One region of the Paenibacillus sabinae T27 genome, then DNA from elsewhere that is predicted to be linked to it. Evidence: riboswitches for the same ligand, from Rfam matches in the RefSeq annotation. Region 1 holds a riboswitch; each other region holds the start of a gene.
The links. A riboswitch is a leader RNA that binds a small molecule or an ion and turns the genes downstream of it on or off. The one in region 1 is predicted to bind cyclic di-AMP.
Positions count from the first base shown of each region.

Region 2: another riboswitch for cyclic di-AMP. It lies ahead of PSAB_RS13530 (APC family permease); the one in region 1 lies ahead of PSAB_RS00490 (C40 family peptidase).
Region 3: another riboswitch for cyclic di-AMP. It lies ahead of PSAB_RS26635 (NfeD family membrane protein); the one in region 1 lies ahead of PSAB_RS00490 (C40 family peptidase).

Region 1 is NZ_CP004078.1:99,860-104,897, reverse strand. It holds gene PSAB_RS00505 (M1 family metallopeptidase) at 1-1,640, shown strand, start outside; gene PSAB_RS00500 (hypothetical protein) at 1,652-2,482, shown strand; cyclic di-AMP (ydaO/yuaA leader) riboswitch at 2,704-2,845, shown strand; gene PSAB_RS00495 (C40 family peptidase) at 2,866-3,333, shown strand; cyclic di-AMP (ydaO/yuaA leader) riboswitch at 3,675-3,817, shown strand; gene PSAB_RS00490 (C40 family peptidase) at 3,823-4,314, shown strand; gene PSAB_RS00485 (GNAT family N-acetyltransferase) at 4,578-5,038, shown strand, end outside.
Region 2 is NZ_CP004078.1:2,945,139-2,950,176, forward strand. It holds gene murB (UDP-N-acetylmuramate dehydrogenase) at 1-893, opposite strand, end outside; partial or broken gene PSAB_RS13525 (ABC transporter ATP-binding protein) at 1,018-1,816, opposite strand; gene PSAB_RS13530 (APC family permease) at 1,985-3,802, opposite strand; cyclic di-AMP (ydaO/yuaA leader) riboswitch at 3,927-4,082, opposite strand; gene PSAB_RS13535 (disulfide oxidoreductase) at 4,265-4,732, opposite strand; gene PSAB_RS13540 (DsbA family protein) at 4,729-5,038, opposite strand, start outside.
Region 3 is NZ_CP004078.1:2,735,244-2,740,281, forward strand. It holds gene PSAB_RS12615 (SDR family NAD(P)-dependent oxidoreductase) at 1-168, shown strand, start outside; gene PSAB_RS12620 (alpha/beta hydrolase) at 201-1,460, shown strand; gene PSAB_RS12625 (nuclear transport factor 2 family protein) at 1,514-1,981, shown strand; cyclic di-AMP (ydaO/yuaA leader) riboswitch at 2,893-3,078, shown strand; gene PSAB_RS26635 (NfeD family membrane protein) at 3,247-3,783, shown strand; gene PSAB_RS12635 (flotillin family protein) at 3,806-5,038, shown strand, end outside.

The sequences.
Region 1 (5,038 bases):
TTGCATCAGACAGCACCACCTTCATGAAAGAATCCGGCGGCAAGCTGCGCAGCGACAGCATGCCCCAGGACGGATTTGGATCGATAACGCTGACCGATGTGCGAACGACCGACGGCGTCTCCCTGATGCACCGGATGCAGTACGTCCAGCCTGACGACGGCAACCCGGATGACAAGACGCTGATCAAGATCCATCTGCCGCAGCCGGTGAACGGCGGAGAAAGCGTTACGGTCAAGCTGCGGTATGAAGTGCGTTTGCCGAAAATATTTGCCCGCATGGGGGAATCCGGAGATTTTATCATGGCAGGGCAGTGGTTTCCGAAGCTGAGTGTCTATGAGCCCGCAGAGGCGCGTGGCAGGGGGGAAGAAGGCTGGAATTTGCACCAGTACCACGGCACCTCCGAATTTTACAGCGATTTCGGGATATACAGCGTGGCCATTTCCGTTCCCGCGAATTATACCGTGGGAGCAACCGGATTTCCCGTTAAGAGCCCCAGAATAGCAGGGGGACGAAAAATATACCAATTTTACGCCGATGACGTTCATGATTTCGCCTGGGCCGCTTCTCCCGATTTTGTCTATGCGGAAAAAGCCTACTCCTCAGCGAATGTGCCCGGCGTGCGGATCAAGCTGTATTTGGACCCTCTGCATAAAAATCTGGCCGAGCGCTATTTCCAGGCCGCCGAGGCCGCGCTCAACGCTTTCAGCAAATGGTACGGCCCCTATCCGTACACCACGCTGTCCATCGTCGTTCCTCCCAAGGCGGGAAACGGAGCGGGAGGCATGGAGTACCCCACCTTGATCACCGCCTTCGGTGCGGAGAGCGGCTCTGCCGATACTTCGCTGGAACGGACGGTGATTCATGAAATCGGGCACCAGTTCTTCTATGGAATGGTGGCCAGCAACGAGTTCGAGGAAGCCTGGCTGGACGAGAGCTTCACCTCCTACGCCGAGGACAGACTGATGCAGAAGGAATACGGAATCGCTCCCAACCTTCCTCTCCAGGCCAACCTCGTCACGAAGCCGATGCCGCTAACTCTAGATACCTGGAAATACGGCAATGCGAACGTCTACACCCAGAACGTCTATATCCGGGGCAAGCTGGTGCTCAAAGATATCGAACAGCAGGTCGGCGCCAAGGCAATGGATACGATTATGTCCTCTTATGCCCGAAAATATCGTTTCCATCATCCAGGCACCGCCGATTTCCAAAAAATCGTGGAGAAGGTGACTAAAAAATCGTGGCAGGATTACTTCGACCGTTACGTATATGGCGGCGGCGCACCCGATTTCACCGTGGAAGACATCACCGTCAGCAAAAGCAAAAAAGGCGGCTACGAGTCGCTGACGACCGTCGCCAATAAAGGCAGCCTGTATACCGGCGTGAGCATAAAATTCACCTTTGCTAACGGCAGCACGCTGCACAAGATCTGGGACGGCGAGGGAGGAAAAGCCTCGTTCCGGCTCTCCTCCGCGGCTCCCCTCGTTTCGGCCGAGGTGGACCCGGGTCACGAAGTCCTGCTGGAGAACAAGCATATCAACAACTTCAGAAAAGCGGCTCTCCCCGCCGCCGCCGTATCCCGCTGGACGCTAAGCCTGACAAACGCAATCGAAACTGTGCTCGGAATTTTCGTCTGGTGAGGTGAAATGAAATGAGATCTTATATAACCCGCGGCTGGGGCAGCGTCAAGGAACAGCTGTATATTCTGATTCTGCTGTTTATCTACCGGCTGCTCTGGGGCTATTTTCTGTACCGCTTCGTAAGGTCCGCCGTCGTTCCCGCGCTTCTGCGGTATCCTTCCGAGAATGCCGGCGGCAGCGCGATAGGCAGGCTGCTGTATTATATCGACGCCCAATTCAGCCTGTCTTCCGAGCCCGACGTACGACGCTGGCTGTGGACGCTGCTTGTTCTGGCGGGCGTGCGCCTGCTGGCGACGCCGTTCATACGAGCCGGACTCCTGCATGAGCTGCATCAGGAGAGCAGGGGCGAGCGCGGGCTGTTCTTTTTTCCCGGTATGAAAAAATACGGGCTGCCCGTCCTGCTCTTCAGCGCCGCTGAATGGGCCTTGTCCCTGCTTCCCCTATACTGGCTTCTCCCCGAGGGGCGCAGACTCATCCTGTCCTCCTACTGGGAGCCGGGGCTGCTCCTGAAGCTGCTGCCGTTTATTCTCGGATGGCTGCTCTACGCGTTTATCATTCGCCAGATTCTGCTGTATATGCAGTTCGGTTATACCACTGGTGCCGGACTATTCGCTTCTCTGCTGACCGCCCTGCAATGCTTTCTTCCTGCCGCGGCACTGCGGATTCTGTTCGGACTTGCGGGACTGTCGATCTTCCTTATATGCGCGGTGACGGGGCTCCTGTGTCCCGGACTGCCCGCTTTCCTCATCAGGCAGCTTGCGCCTCTCCCTTCCACTTTATTCGATTTGTGGGGGCTTGCGGCGCAGTATCATCTATGGCGCGGCAGAACGAAGGCTTCCTAAACTTAATATACCGAAGCAAGCAAAAAGAGTTCAAATTCCGTGACAGGAATCTGAACTCTTTTTTATTTTGATATTTTCCAACATTTCGTCCTCTGAAATAAATTTGCCAAACCCTGAATCCTCTGCTACAATGAGCCATGTGCCAAGGTAACAAGTTTGTAATTATTTAAAACTATTTTGTTATTTTGTCGTATGATGATAAATCAAGTCGATTGTTCTGGTGCATAACTAGGCCAAATTCCCGGGCACCGGGGAGCGGGGGAACCATTTTTTTGGGTGAATTGATCTTGTAACTAGAGAGGTCATAGGGAACCTTCAAACCGAATCCTTAAGCTAACCACGCAGGCATTGGAAGGAGAACATAAGCTTTGAAAGGTCAACATATCAAGAAAAAACTCGCAGCCGCAGCGCTGGGCCTTGTGATGGCTTTCACTCTAGGGTCGGGAAGCGCTTTCGCAGATTCGAAAATGGACACAGTTATAGCAAAAACATTGGGAACCTCATATAAAACCGGTGGAATGAGCACAGCCGGTTTCGATTGCTCCGGATTTACCAAATACGTATTCACCAAATTAGGACTTAACCTTCCTCGTACATCCAAAGCGCAATTCAAAGTAGGAACCTCCGTATCGCGCAGCAAGCTACGCTCTGGAGATCTGGTATTCTTCAATACGGTCGGCAGCGGCGTTTCCCATGTCGGCATTTATGTCGGCAACGGCAAATTCGCGAACTCCTCTTCTTCGCGCGGCGTAACCATCAGCTCGCTCAGCCAATCCTACTGGGCCAACCGCTATGTCGGCGCCAAACGTGTCATGAACACCAAAGCCTACCAGGCGGTGGCTTACGATTGATTCATCCTGCCCGGAATATGATCCAGATCATCCGTTCCGGGTTTTTCCCTTTTTTCTGTATATAGTTAAGCTACACTTCATTCGGCGGCTTGAAACAGATTTTGCAAAAATCGGCGCTGAAAATTTTTTTTAGCATAAAAACGCGGTTTTTATCCGGGTTATTTAAGCGAATTCATAAATGTAAGCGCTACAAAATCGAATTTTGCTATGTTAAAAGTGATTGCCATCCAATAAAAGGTTTGTTACAATAAGCGCAATGAGTTTATAGTAACATTTTTGTAATGAATATTAACGTTTTGACGATAAATTTGTCATGATTTACAGGACATAATCCGAACACTATATCGTATGTGCCGAGTTCCCTAACCATTAGGGAAGCGGGGGAACCATCTTTGGGTGAATTGACCTCCTATTCATTGAGGGGTCATAGGGGACCTTCTACCGAATCCTTAAGCTAACCTCGCAGGCATTTGGAAGGAGTTTAATCTTTTGAAGAAGAAGTTGGCAGCAGCATTCATCAGCTTTTCCATCGTTCTCACACTCGGAGCAGGCAGCGCCTTTGCAGATTCCAAAATGGATAAAGTGATTGACGGCGCCATTGGAACCAAGTATGTATCCGGCGGCACGAGCACAAGCGGGTTCGATTGCTCCGGATTTACCATGTATGTATTCAATAAGATTGGCATTGATCTGCCGCACCAGTCGGGCTCCCAATTCAGAATGGGAGATGCGGTATCCCGCAGCGAACTGAGAGCAGGCGATCTTGTATTCTTTAACACCACCGGTAAAGGTGTCTCCCATGTCGGCATTTACGTCGGCTCCGGTAAATTCGCCCATGCTTCGTCTTCGAAGGGCGTTACCATTACCTCCCTGAACGACAGCTATTATGTCAATCGTTTTGTTGGCGCCAAACGGGTTATGGCCTCCAGTGCCTATCAAACCGCAGCCGTTGATTCCGTAGATAATGATGATGTACAGTAAGATTGACCGTAGAACCCCTTTCGGGCTTTAGCCCCGGGAAGGGGTTTTTGTTTTTTATAAGAACCATTAAAGCTGTTACTTGTATAATACCCCCTCCTGGATTCGTCAAACACACCATTTCCCCTCGGCCATAACTTCCTGAAATCACCTGCGCTCCCATGCTCTCTTTCCGGACTGCAAAGTTTTTGCGTCGAAATCGCCTTTTTTTGTATATAATTTAATATATAGGTTTCCCTTACCGGGGAGAGGAGGTCGCTGAATCAATGATTAGCTCCAACGTCATCTTCCATGTCGGGCCCATGACATCTGCGCATGCCAGAGACATCTGCGGTTGGCATTACAAGGCGCCCTACAATATTTACGGCTGGCTGTCCTGGGATCAAATGGAGGCGCTCGGCATTGAGTTCGGGGACCCGCGGATTCGGAGGGAGCAGTATGTCTCGGTCTTGAACGAAGAGAATGAACTCTGCGGCTTCGCCCAGCTCTTTCCGATGGAAGGCACGGTGCGTCTTGGCATCGGCATGCGTCCCGATTTGTGCGGGCAAGGGCTCGGGCATTTGTTTGTCGGAGCGATTGTAAAGGAGGCGCTGAAGCGCTATCCCAGCCGGGAAATCGATCTTGAAGTTCTGACCTGGAATCAAAGAGCCATCCGGGCCTACCGCAAAAGCGGCTTTACGATCACCGACACTTATGAACGCCGGACGCCAAGCGGTGAAAAACCTTT
Region 2 (5,038 bases), 2.4 Mb from region 1:
TCGACTTCCGTCTCCAGCTCGACGTCGAAGCGCCCCTTCACGGTCTCCCTCACATGCTGAATCAGACCGATATAATCGCTGGCCGTGGCGTTATCCGCATTAATGATGAATCCCGCATGCTTCTTCGATACTTCGGCTCCGCCGATTCTAGTTCCTTGAAGTCCGCTCTCCTGAATCAGCTGGCCCGCGAACCTTCCCGGCGGCCGCTTGAAGACACTGCCGCAGGAGGGATATTCAAGTGGCTGCTTGGATTCCCGCATCTCGGTCAGCTTATCCATCTCCGCCTTGATTTCCTCGTAGTTCCCCTCTTTCAGGGCAAAACGGGCTTCCAGGATCAGATAGTCGCCGCTTGAGAAGACGCTTTTCCGGTAGCCCCATTTCAGGTCGTCCCCCTCCAGCTTCACCATGGCGCCGGTCTTGTCGATCGCAAGCGCGCTTTGCAGCACATCGGCCACCTCGCCTCCATAAGCTCCGGCATTCATGTACAGCGCTCCGCCGACTGTGCCGGGAATCCCGCAGGCAAATTCAAGACCCGTCAATTTCCGTTCTAGCGCGAAACGGGAAGTATCAATAATTTGGGCGCCGCATTGGGCGATGACTAAATTGCCTTCAGAGTGGATGCCGCTTAATCCGGGTGTCTGCAGAACGATGCCGCGAATGCCTCCGTCCCGGATGATGACATTTGAACCGTTCCCTAATATGGTAAGCGTTATGCCGTTCTCGGCAGCATATGTAACGATCGCTTGAATTTCTTCATACGTTGAAGGTGCAGCCAGTATGTCCGCCCGGCCGCCTATTTTGGTGAAGACATGATCTTTGAGCGACTCATGGCTCTTGATCGTTCCGGATGGAACCAGCCGCTTAAGATCCTCTTGAATTTTGCCGATATCCATGGGTTTGCTCCTTTAGTTGTTATACATATCTTTGGCAATCCCCACTTTAACAACGAACAGGCTCCCTTGTCAATGACAGGAGCCTGTTATCCGGGTATAAGTTTCGGCAAAAGAAGTAGTTTCATTAAACAACTTTTTGGTCTGCCAGACTGTAAGGAAGACAGAGCGGCAATCCCGATCGCGGATCTTCAACAATGTCCGCCTCGATCCCGAACACATCGCGCAGCACATCCGGAGTCATCACATCCGCTGGAACGCCTTCGCTGACTACCGTGCCCGATTTGATCGCCACCATATGATGCCCAAAACGGGAAGCGTGGTTCAAATCATGTACAACCATGATAATTGTCCGGCCCTCCCGCTCATTCAGCACCTGCAGAAGCTGAAGCACCTCAAGCTGATGCGCCATATCCAGAAAGGTTGTCGGTTCGTCCAGGAACAGAATATCTGTCTGCTGGACCAGCGCCATGGCGATCCATGCGCGCTGCCGCTGTCCGCCGGACAGGCGCTCAATCGGCCGGTCGCGGAAAGCGTCCATCCCGGTAACCTCAAGGGCGGAGGAAATGATTCTCCGGTCTTCCGCGATAAGCGAGCCGAAGCCCTTCTGATGCGGATAACGTCCGTAGCTCACCAGCTCGGAAACGGTCAAGCCGTCCGGAGCGGTCGGATTTTGCGGCAAAATCGCGAGCTGCCGGGCAACTTCCTTCGTCGATTGGGTATGAATGGATTTACCGTCCAGGAGCACAGTGCCGCTTGTCGGCTTCATCAGCCGGGCCATCGTCTTCAGGATCGTCTTATTTTCCTGAACCGTTGGCTCCTACCAGAGCCGTAATTTTCCCTGTCGGCACAGACAGGTTGAGATCCTTGACAATTATCGATTCCGCGTAGCCGATATTTAATGGATTCGCATGCAAACGTTCCATCGTTAGCCATTCACCCCTTAATCTTGTCAACTCAAATGATAATGATTATCCTTTTACGTGTCATGCATAGTAATGGCAGCGCCCTGCTTGTACTTAGTACATACAAAAAAAGCTGCCGCCAGAGACATTTTCCAGCAGCAGCTTTCCGCTAGCGGGCAGATCGCCCGGTTATTTATTCAAGTGATAAGGAACCGTTGCAACGACAATATCCTTGTGGTTCATGAGATAGGTCCGGATAAATACGCTCGTCTGGTTATGCAGTATTGCCTGCCACCAGTGCTTCGTAATAAACTGCGGAATCAGAATCGTAATATGATCGGTCGCAGCATTCTTCCATTCCACTGTATCAATAAATTTAACCAGCGGACGCATGACGCTGCGGTACCGGGAACGAAGCACGATTAAGCGTACGCCGGGGTTCCATTCTTCCCACTTGGCCTCCATCTTGCGGATTTCTTCTTCGTCAAAGCCAACATAGACAGCCACCACATTGTCGGTCAGGGATTTGGCATAGCTGATCGAATTCAGCACCGCGCGCGTCACGGCCGATACCGGAATCACAATCGTGCTTCCTTTAATACACGGCTTATCCTTATCCAGCTGAATCCGGAGCTCGTCTGCGGTGTTCTGATAGTGACGATGAATGCGGAAGAAAATCAACATAACGATTGGTAAGAAGATAAAGGCCACCCATACGTTTGCGAATTTGGTAATCACAAATATCAGCGTAATGGTCAAGGTGGTCAGCATGCCGACCGTATTCACGGCGAACTTCGCCTTCCAGCCCGCTGGCTTCAGCTTCTTCCAGCGGATCATCATCCCAAGCTGGGACAGCGTGAACGGAATAAATACGCCGACAGCATACAGCGGAATCAGGTTACCCGTCTCACCGTGGAACGCTGCCACGAGGAGCGCTGAGGCCACGCCAAGGAAAATAATGCCGTTGGAGAAGCCAAGGCGGTCGCCGCGAACCATAAAGGCATGCGGCAGGTATTTGTCTTTAGCCAGCATGAACGACAGCAACGGGAAGGCCGAGTAGGCCGTGTTGGCCGCCAGGAACAGGATCACCGCAGTGATCGCCTGAATGAAATAATACAGGACCCCACGTCCGAAGGTCGATTCGGCAATTTGCGAAACCACCGTTTCCTTGACGTTCGGGGTAATGCCGTACCAGTAAGCCAGCAGCGTAATGCCGGTGAACATGAATCCAAGAATCGTCCCCATCATAATGAGGGTTTTTGCGGCATTTTTTTCCGCAGGGACCTTAAAGTTTGGAATGGCATTGGATACCGCTTCGACACCGGTCAGGGCTGAACAGCCGGAGCTGAAAGCCTTCAGCAGCAGGAACAGGCTGACATTGGATACCGCAGTTCCGATTTCAGGCACGGAAGCATTACCGCCGCTTATAGCAAATTTGATCAGCCCGGAGACAATCAGAACAACGATGGACAAGACGAACAAATATACCGGTATGGCAATGAAAGATGCCGACTCGGTTACGCCGCGAAGATTGATAATGGTTAAAATAATGATTACCGTCACTGCGATGGCAACGGAATGTTCATGCAAACTCGGAAATGCAGAAGTGATTGCATCCGTACCAGCCGAGGCGCTAACAGCAACCGTCAGGATGTAATCCACAAGCAGTGAACCGCCTGCGAGCAGTCCCGTGGAAACGCCGAGATTATCCTTGGCTACGATATAGGCTCCCCCGCCATGAGGGTAAGCGAAAATCGTCTGCCGATAAGATAAAATCAGAATTGCCAGTAGTCCCAATACCGCGAGGGCAATCGGTAATGAATACCAGATAGCCGTAAAACCTGCTGCTACCAGCACAATCAAAATCTGTTCCGTTCCGTAAGCGACCGACGACAGTGCGTCCGACGACAGAACGGCTAGTGCCTTCACTTTGGTTAACTTTTCGTTGTCAAGTTCGGTTGATTTTCTGGGACGACCGATCAATAGTCGTTTTACTCTGCTTACCATTTGGATACAGTTCCTCTCTTTTGTGAGTTGAAACGGTAGTACCGCGCGCCGTTTTCAGTGGTGGATTTTCATAAATAAGGGCACAAAAAAAAGCATACGGAAATGACCGCATGCTTATGCATGATCATTATCCCACTGTTGCTTACGAGGTTAGCTGGCGGATTCGGGCTGTGGAAGCCCTACGGTCCGAAGGTTCGGTACCGATTCACCCCGTTGGCCGTCTAAGCGGTCAAGTTGGTTCCCCCGTTTTTCCATCTGGAAAATTCAGCGCATATTCAACTTCTCACAAGGTCTAATATTAGTCCATAATGCCATGACCGTAAACAGTGAAAATGATGAAAAAGAATTGAAAAACGGACCAATTCACGCAAATTCTCTTCAGGAGATATTAATGTCGTTCATTATCTTGTATTATCCCTGCAGCACGGGTTTTTATGTCCATTGAAGAAAAAAACTTGCGCGTTATACTTGGTTTCCGTCCTCCGCCTCTTCCGTTTCCGCCTCCTCCTCACGTTCTCTGGCGTTCCACAGCAGCAGGACAATAAGAATAAAAGCCGTCAGCGCAAGCAGCGGAATTGTCACAAATCCGAAAAAATTCAGGTAATCTTTCGTGCATGGAACACCGACTGTACAAGGAAGAACTTTGCCTAGCGCCGGAATTTTCTGCTCCGCGTAATGATACAGCGATATGCTGCCACCAATGGCACACAGCGGAAGGATATAAGAAATAATCTTCTTATCATTCCGGTAAGTCGCGATGCCGAGAAGAATCACCTGAGGGTACATGAAAATCCGCTGGAACCAGCAGAGCTTGCATGGCTCATATTTCAACACCTCGCTTAAATAGAGGCTGCCGGCTGTGGCAACCAGGGATACAAACCAGGCCAGGTAGAGACCATGCCGACTCAAGAAGCCGGAGAATGCTTTCATTCTGTCTCAACCGCCTTGGACGCCGTTTCAATCGCTTTGACGATCGCTTCAAGATTGAAAGGCTCATTGGTCTTTATACCATTAATAAACAGCGAGGGTGTGCTTGTAACATGGTTGTTCTCCGCAATCGCGTTATCGTCCGCCAGCTCATCGGCATAGGTCCGTTCCTTAATATCCTTGCGCAGCAGATTGTAATCGATGTCAATCTTCTCTTTTTGCGCAAGCTCTACCAAGAAATCCTCCGTCGCCCACTCGGTATTCTCGTCCCCCTGATTAGCGTACAGGGCATCGTAATATTTCCAGAAC
Region 3 (5,038 bases), 2.6 Mb from region 1:
GCAAAAGAAGATTTTGCCGGAAAAGTGACGGAACGAACTCCCCTTGGCAGAATGGGCCATCCCAATGAGCTGGCGGGTGCCGCGGTATTTCTTGCATCCGATGCAGCTTCTTATATTACAGGCGAGACCATTTTTGTAGATGGAGGCTGGACGGCTCTCGGCTTGTAAGTACTTAAAAATAAAAATACGGAGGTTAAAAAATGACACAACGAGCAGTTTCACAAGGATGGATTCTGGATATCGCACTTTCACAAGGGGGATTTGACGCCCTGCATCCCGAAGCGAAGGCAACGTTAGAAGAATGCGGCCACAATCACAGAGACTTTGACAGAGTATTTGAATTGGTTAAAAGCGGCGTCATGATCCCGAAAGCATGGTCGACCGTTGCGGCCCAGGCAGAAGAACGCGCAAAGCACTATGAAAGCGAGGGTTTCCCGGCAACCGCCAAAGATTTGTATCAGCGTGCTGCGGTGATGTGGGGCAGAGCGCAATATTCATTTTTTAACGATGATCCCAGAAAAGCCGTATTTCGCGAGCGCTGTAATGAGTCCGTCGCAGCGATTTCGCGCCTGAGCAATCAAACGATCCAGAGGGTTGAGCTGGATTTTGAAGGCAAAAAAATATTCGGTCTGCTGTTTCTCCCTGAAGGAAACGTATCGAACGCTCCTGCTGTCATTCTTGGTCCGGGCATGGACATGATCAAAGAGGATTATATCCAGATTGCCCAACGCTACTATACGTCCCGGGGCATGATTGCTCTGTCGATTGAAGGGCCTGGTCAGGGAGAATCCGGATCATCCGGACTCAAAGTCACCTTAACCAACTACCAGCGCGCCATCAGCCGGTATATTGACTTTCTTGAGGAGCTACCACAGGTTGACAAGAATCGGATAGGTCTGTTTGGAGTCAGTATGGGCGCGATCTGGGGATTACGGGGAGCTGCCCACGACAACCGTCTGAAATCATTAGCCACATTCATGGCAGGCCCCGGTGAACTGGAGAAGTCTTTCAGCAAAGCTCAACCGAGCTTCAAGGCCAATATGATGTATATGTCCGGATATACCGATGAAGAGAAGTTTGATAAGGAAATGGCGGCGAATTACAGCATTTGGCATCTGGTTCCGAACATCACTTGCCCGGTACTGATCGGCAACGGTGAATTTGATGAGCTTATCCCGGTTGAAGATGCGATTGCGCTATACGAGCTCATCAAGGCTCCCAAGGAGCTGCGGATCTATGAGAATGAATTCCATCCCCTTGGCGGTGTTGCAGCGGAGATCTTCCGTTACGGCTCGGAATGGACGCAGCGGGCGCTGAATGGCGATTTCGCTCAAAGACCCGATAAACGCTATTATGTGCATACGGATGGACGTGTCATCGAAGGATCGGCAAATCCGGCATGGTGGCTTGGCGCCCAACCTCCCGAGATCCTTGCGCGGAAACAATCGCCAGAGTCGTAAGCCGGGGCATTCCGGTTGCAGATTCAATATTTCAATGATAAGGAGTGGTAAATATGACGTTCAATCCGGCAGATTATGAAAAGGTGCAGGAAGCTTCACGGGAGATCTTCCATAAGTTTTGCAAATCTTTTTTGGAAAAAGACATGAATCAATTTATTGAGCTGTTTGATGACAATGCGCTGTTCGAGTTTCCTTACGCTCCTAAAGGCTTTACTCAAAAACTTGAAGGCAAGGCTGCCATTTATGAGTATGTTAAAGACTTCCCTCAAAGGTTTGATATCACACGGTTCAGTGAACCAACCTTTCACTTCGCGATGAACCCCAATATCATGATAGTCGAATTCGAAATTGAGGAAGCGCAAGTCCTGACCACCGGCAAGCCTTATCTTCAGAAATATATCTCGGTGATCGAAACGAGAGACAATAAAATCGTACACTACAAAGATTATTGGAATCCGGTAGTAGCGCTTGTAGCGCTTTTGGATGCAGAAACATTGCAGAAAGTATTAAACGAGCAGTAAGGAGTTGAAATGGTGGAGGTGGGGATTAGAGTTGATCGATTATGATTCTATCCCCACTGATAGACATTTTTCTTACGAAGAGACGTCGGCCTGCGGGAAGCAGGAAAGCGCCGGCGCGGAGATTCAGGATTAGCAGCCTGTTCCAATCTTCGCGCCGCAGAGCAGATACAGAGGTGAGTCGTTCCGACGGAGTTGCGGCTATGTACCCAACCGGCTGCCGGGTGCTCCGGAGAATAACAGCCTTGAATGTAAAATTTTCCTTTCGGCATACATCCACCGTATTACTTCTGATATGTCAATGATCTTATATTCGGATTTTTGTTTCTGAAAGTTAATTTTTATATTCTTAATTTCATTTATTCGGTGAAGAACTCCTTCTATGGAAACACTTCCCTTTACTCACCTCAAATGAAGGATGGGATACTGCGATTACCGGCGGGATTCTTGATAAGGAGAAACGGACGATTTTCGACTCTGCGCTCAGCTAAAGACGGTAGAGCAAGGGAGCAGCAACGATTATGTGGTGTGCGGTTAGTCCTGATCTGGAAGGCTTAAGCGGCGTGAAGCCTATGCGGCCGACCTGGAAGCAGCCCGGTGCCTCCGGGAGTTAAGGGATTATATTACTTATTTTACCTATTTTCGGAATAAACATGGATTGTCTCGGCTGCTGCCAACACCGCAAGCATCCTAAGGTTTTATGGTGTTTGCGGCGTTGACTTTGGCCGAATGGGACAGCTTGCGAGAAACGGAGCAAAAATGAGAAAATCATCGGCCGCTTAAGAGAGAAGCCAAAGAATCCGCTTTTATTCATGAAGAGGAGGCATTCTTTGGCTCCTTTTGCCATCTGGAACGTTTTACATTAGACTGCCACAGGCGTAAGATTCAAATCAACAACTGAATATATTGTAACTGTTCTCAAATGGCTGAATTCCGACAATGGGAACGGGGGAACCAATGGTGAATGCGGCTTTCGATCTGATGCTGCCGCTCACTTGGGGTGAATCCTTGCTGCGTGCTGTAAAGCCGCTCTGGCAAGGTAGGGCAATCTCGCTGCCCGAATCCGTCAGCTAACCCCGTAAGCCTCGTAGAGAGAGGATGAGCGCCATGATCAATTAACCGACCACGGAGAGCCCTGCCGCTTCTGTGGTCTTTTTGCTGGGCATTTAGGAAGGGAAGGCGATCTGTATGAGGAATGAAAAATCTTATAACAACGAAAGTTAGAGTGCTTAGGCACTATCTGAACTGCTTGAAAGGGGGGGATTGCTATCGTTACTGTATTTATTGTGTGCTTCTGGGTAGGGTTACTGCTTCTCCTCAGCGGCGGATTTCATGGGCATGGCCTGGCGGGTCATCTGCATGTAGGAGGCAGCGATGCTGGAGGTCCGGGCTTTGTACCCATACTCCCGCTGATGGTGTTTGTCACGGTTTGGGGCGGAACTGGTTATGTGCTAACCCGGTTCAGCGGAATGAAAATACTTGCAGTGGTGCTGATCTGCACCGTGGTTGCCTTGCTGCTGGGCTGTCTGATGTATGCGGTGCTGGACCGGGTGATGACTCGGTATGACAACAGCATGAATGAAATGGATTATGATCCAACAGGGCAACTAGGGTACATCAGTATTTCTGCAGTGGATGGAGCGGTTGGGGAGATGAAATATGTACTGCACGGAACGATGCGCTCCATTGGAGTGCGGGCAGAAACCGGCCAGCAGCTCGCCAAGGGCGACAGGGTGATTATTTTGAAGGTGAAAAAAGGAATGGCGTCAGTAACCCTCTTCGAGAGGGAAATCGAACAATTATAAATAACGGGGAGTGTCGAACCGAATGGTTATTCTTTATTTGATCGCGGCAATTGTTGTTGTTATCCTGCTGGCTTTGTACACTATCGTGAACTCTTATAAAAAGGTTCCACCCAATCAGGCGATGATTGTGTACGGCCTCGGCGGAAAAAGAGTGGTGCAGGGCGGCGGGACGTTCGTCATCCCCGGCTTCCAAAACAATAAGACCATCTCCATGATGCTGATGAGCTTTGATGTCATTCCGGCGCAGGCGATGTTCTCCCGGCAAGGCATCAAGCTCAACTTGGAGGCGGTGGCCCAGATTAAGATCAAAAGTGATCCTACCGCTATTCTGACTGCCAGCGAGCAGTTTATCGACCGGCCGGAAGAAGACCGCGAGACGATTATCCTGCATTCGGTGGAAGGCCATTTGCGCGGCTTAATCGGGCAGTTGTCGGTGGAATCCATACTAAAGACACCCGACGAAATCAACAGCAAGATGCGGGAGACCTGCTCGGAAGACCTCGACAAGATGGGGCTTGAGGTGGTTAGCTTCACCATTAAGAAAATTACCGACGACAAAGGGTATATCGACAATATGGGGGTTCCGGAGATTGAGCGCATCCGCCGCGATGCCAGCATTGCCAAGGCGGAAGCGGAACGCGACATTCTGATCAAGCAGGCCGAGGCGGAGAAAGAATCCTCCATTGCCAAAGCCAATGCGCATCAGGCAACCATTGAAGCGGAAACCGCCGCTCGCGCCAAGGAATCCTTGTTCGAGAAGGAACTGAACATTAAGCAGGCGGACTTTAAGCTGGAGACGGAAGTGAAGAAAGCGCAAGCGGATCTTGCGTACGAATTGCAGCAGAACAAAATTAAGCAGTCGCTGGTTACCGAACAGGTCAAGATCACGCAGATGGAAGCGGAAGCCAACCGGACCGTCCGGGAAATCGAAGTTGAGCTGAGACAGAAGGAGCTGGAGGCAACGGTGATCAAGCCTGCCCAAGCGGAGAACCAGGCTACGATTATGAGAGCGGAAGCAGCCAAGCAGCGGCAAATTCTTGAGGCTGAAGCAGAGGCAGCCACGACGACCAAGCGCGGGCTAGCAACGGCGGAAGCAGAGCTGGCGAAGGGGAAAGTGAGCGCGGAAATTGTTCAACTGGCTGGAGCGGCGGAAGCGGGAGCACTGGAGAAGAAAGCCGAAGCGTACAAACAGTTCACGCAAGCTGCGCTTACAGTGGAATTCTTGAAAGTTCTGCCAGAGCTGGCTGAGAAAGTC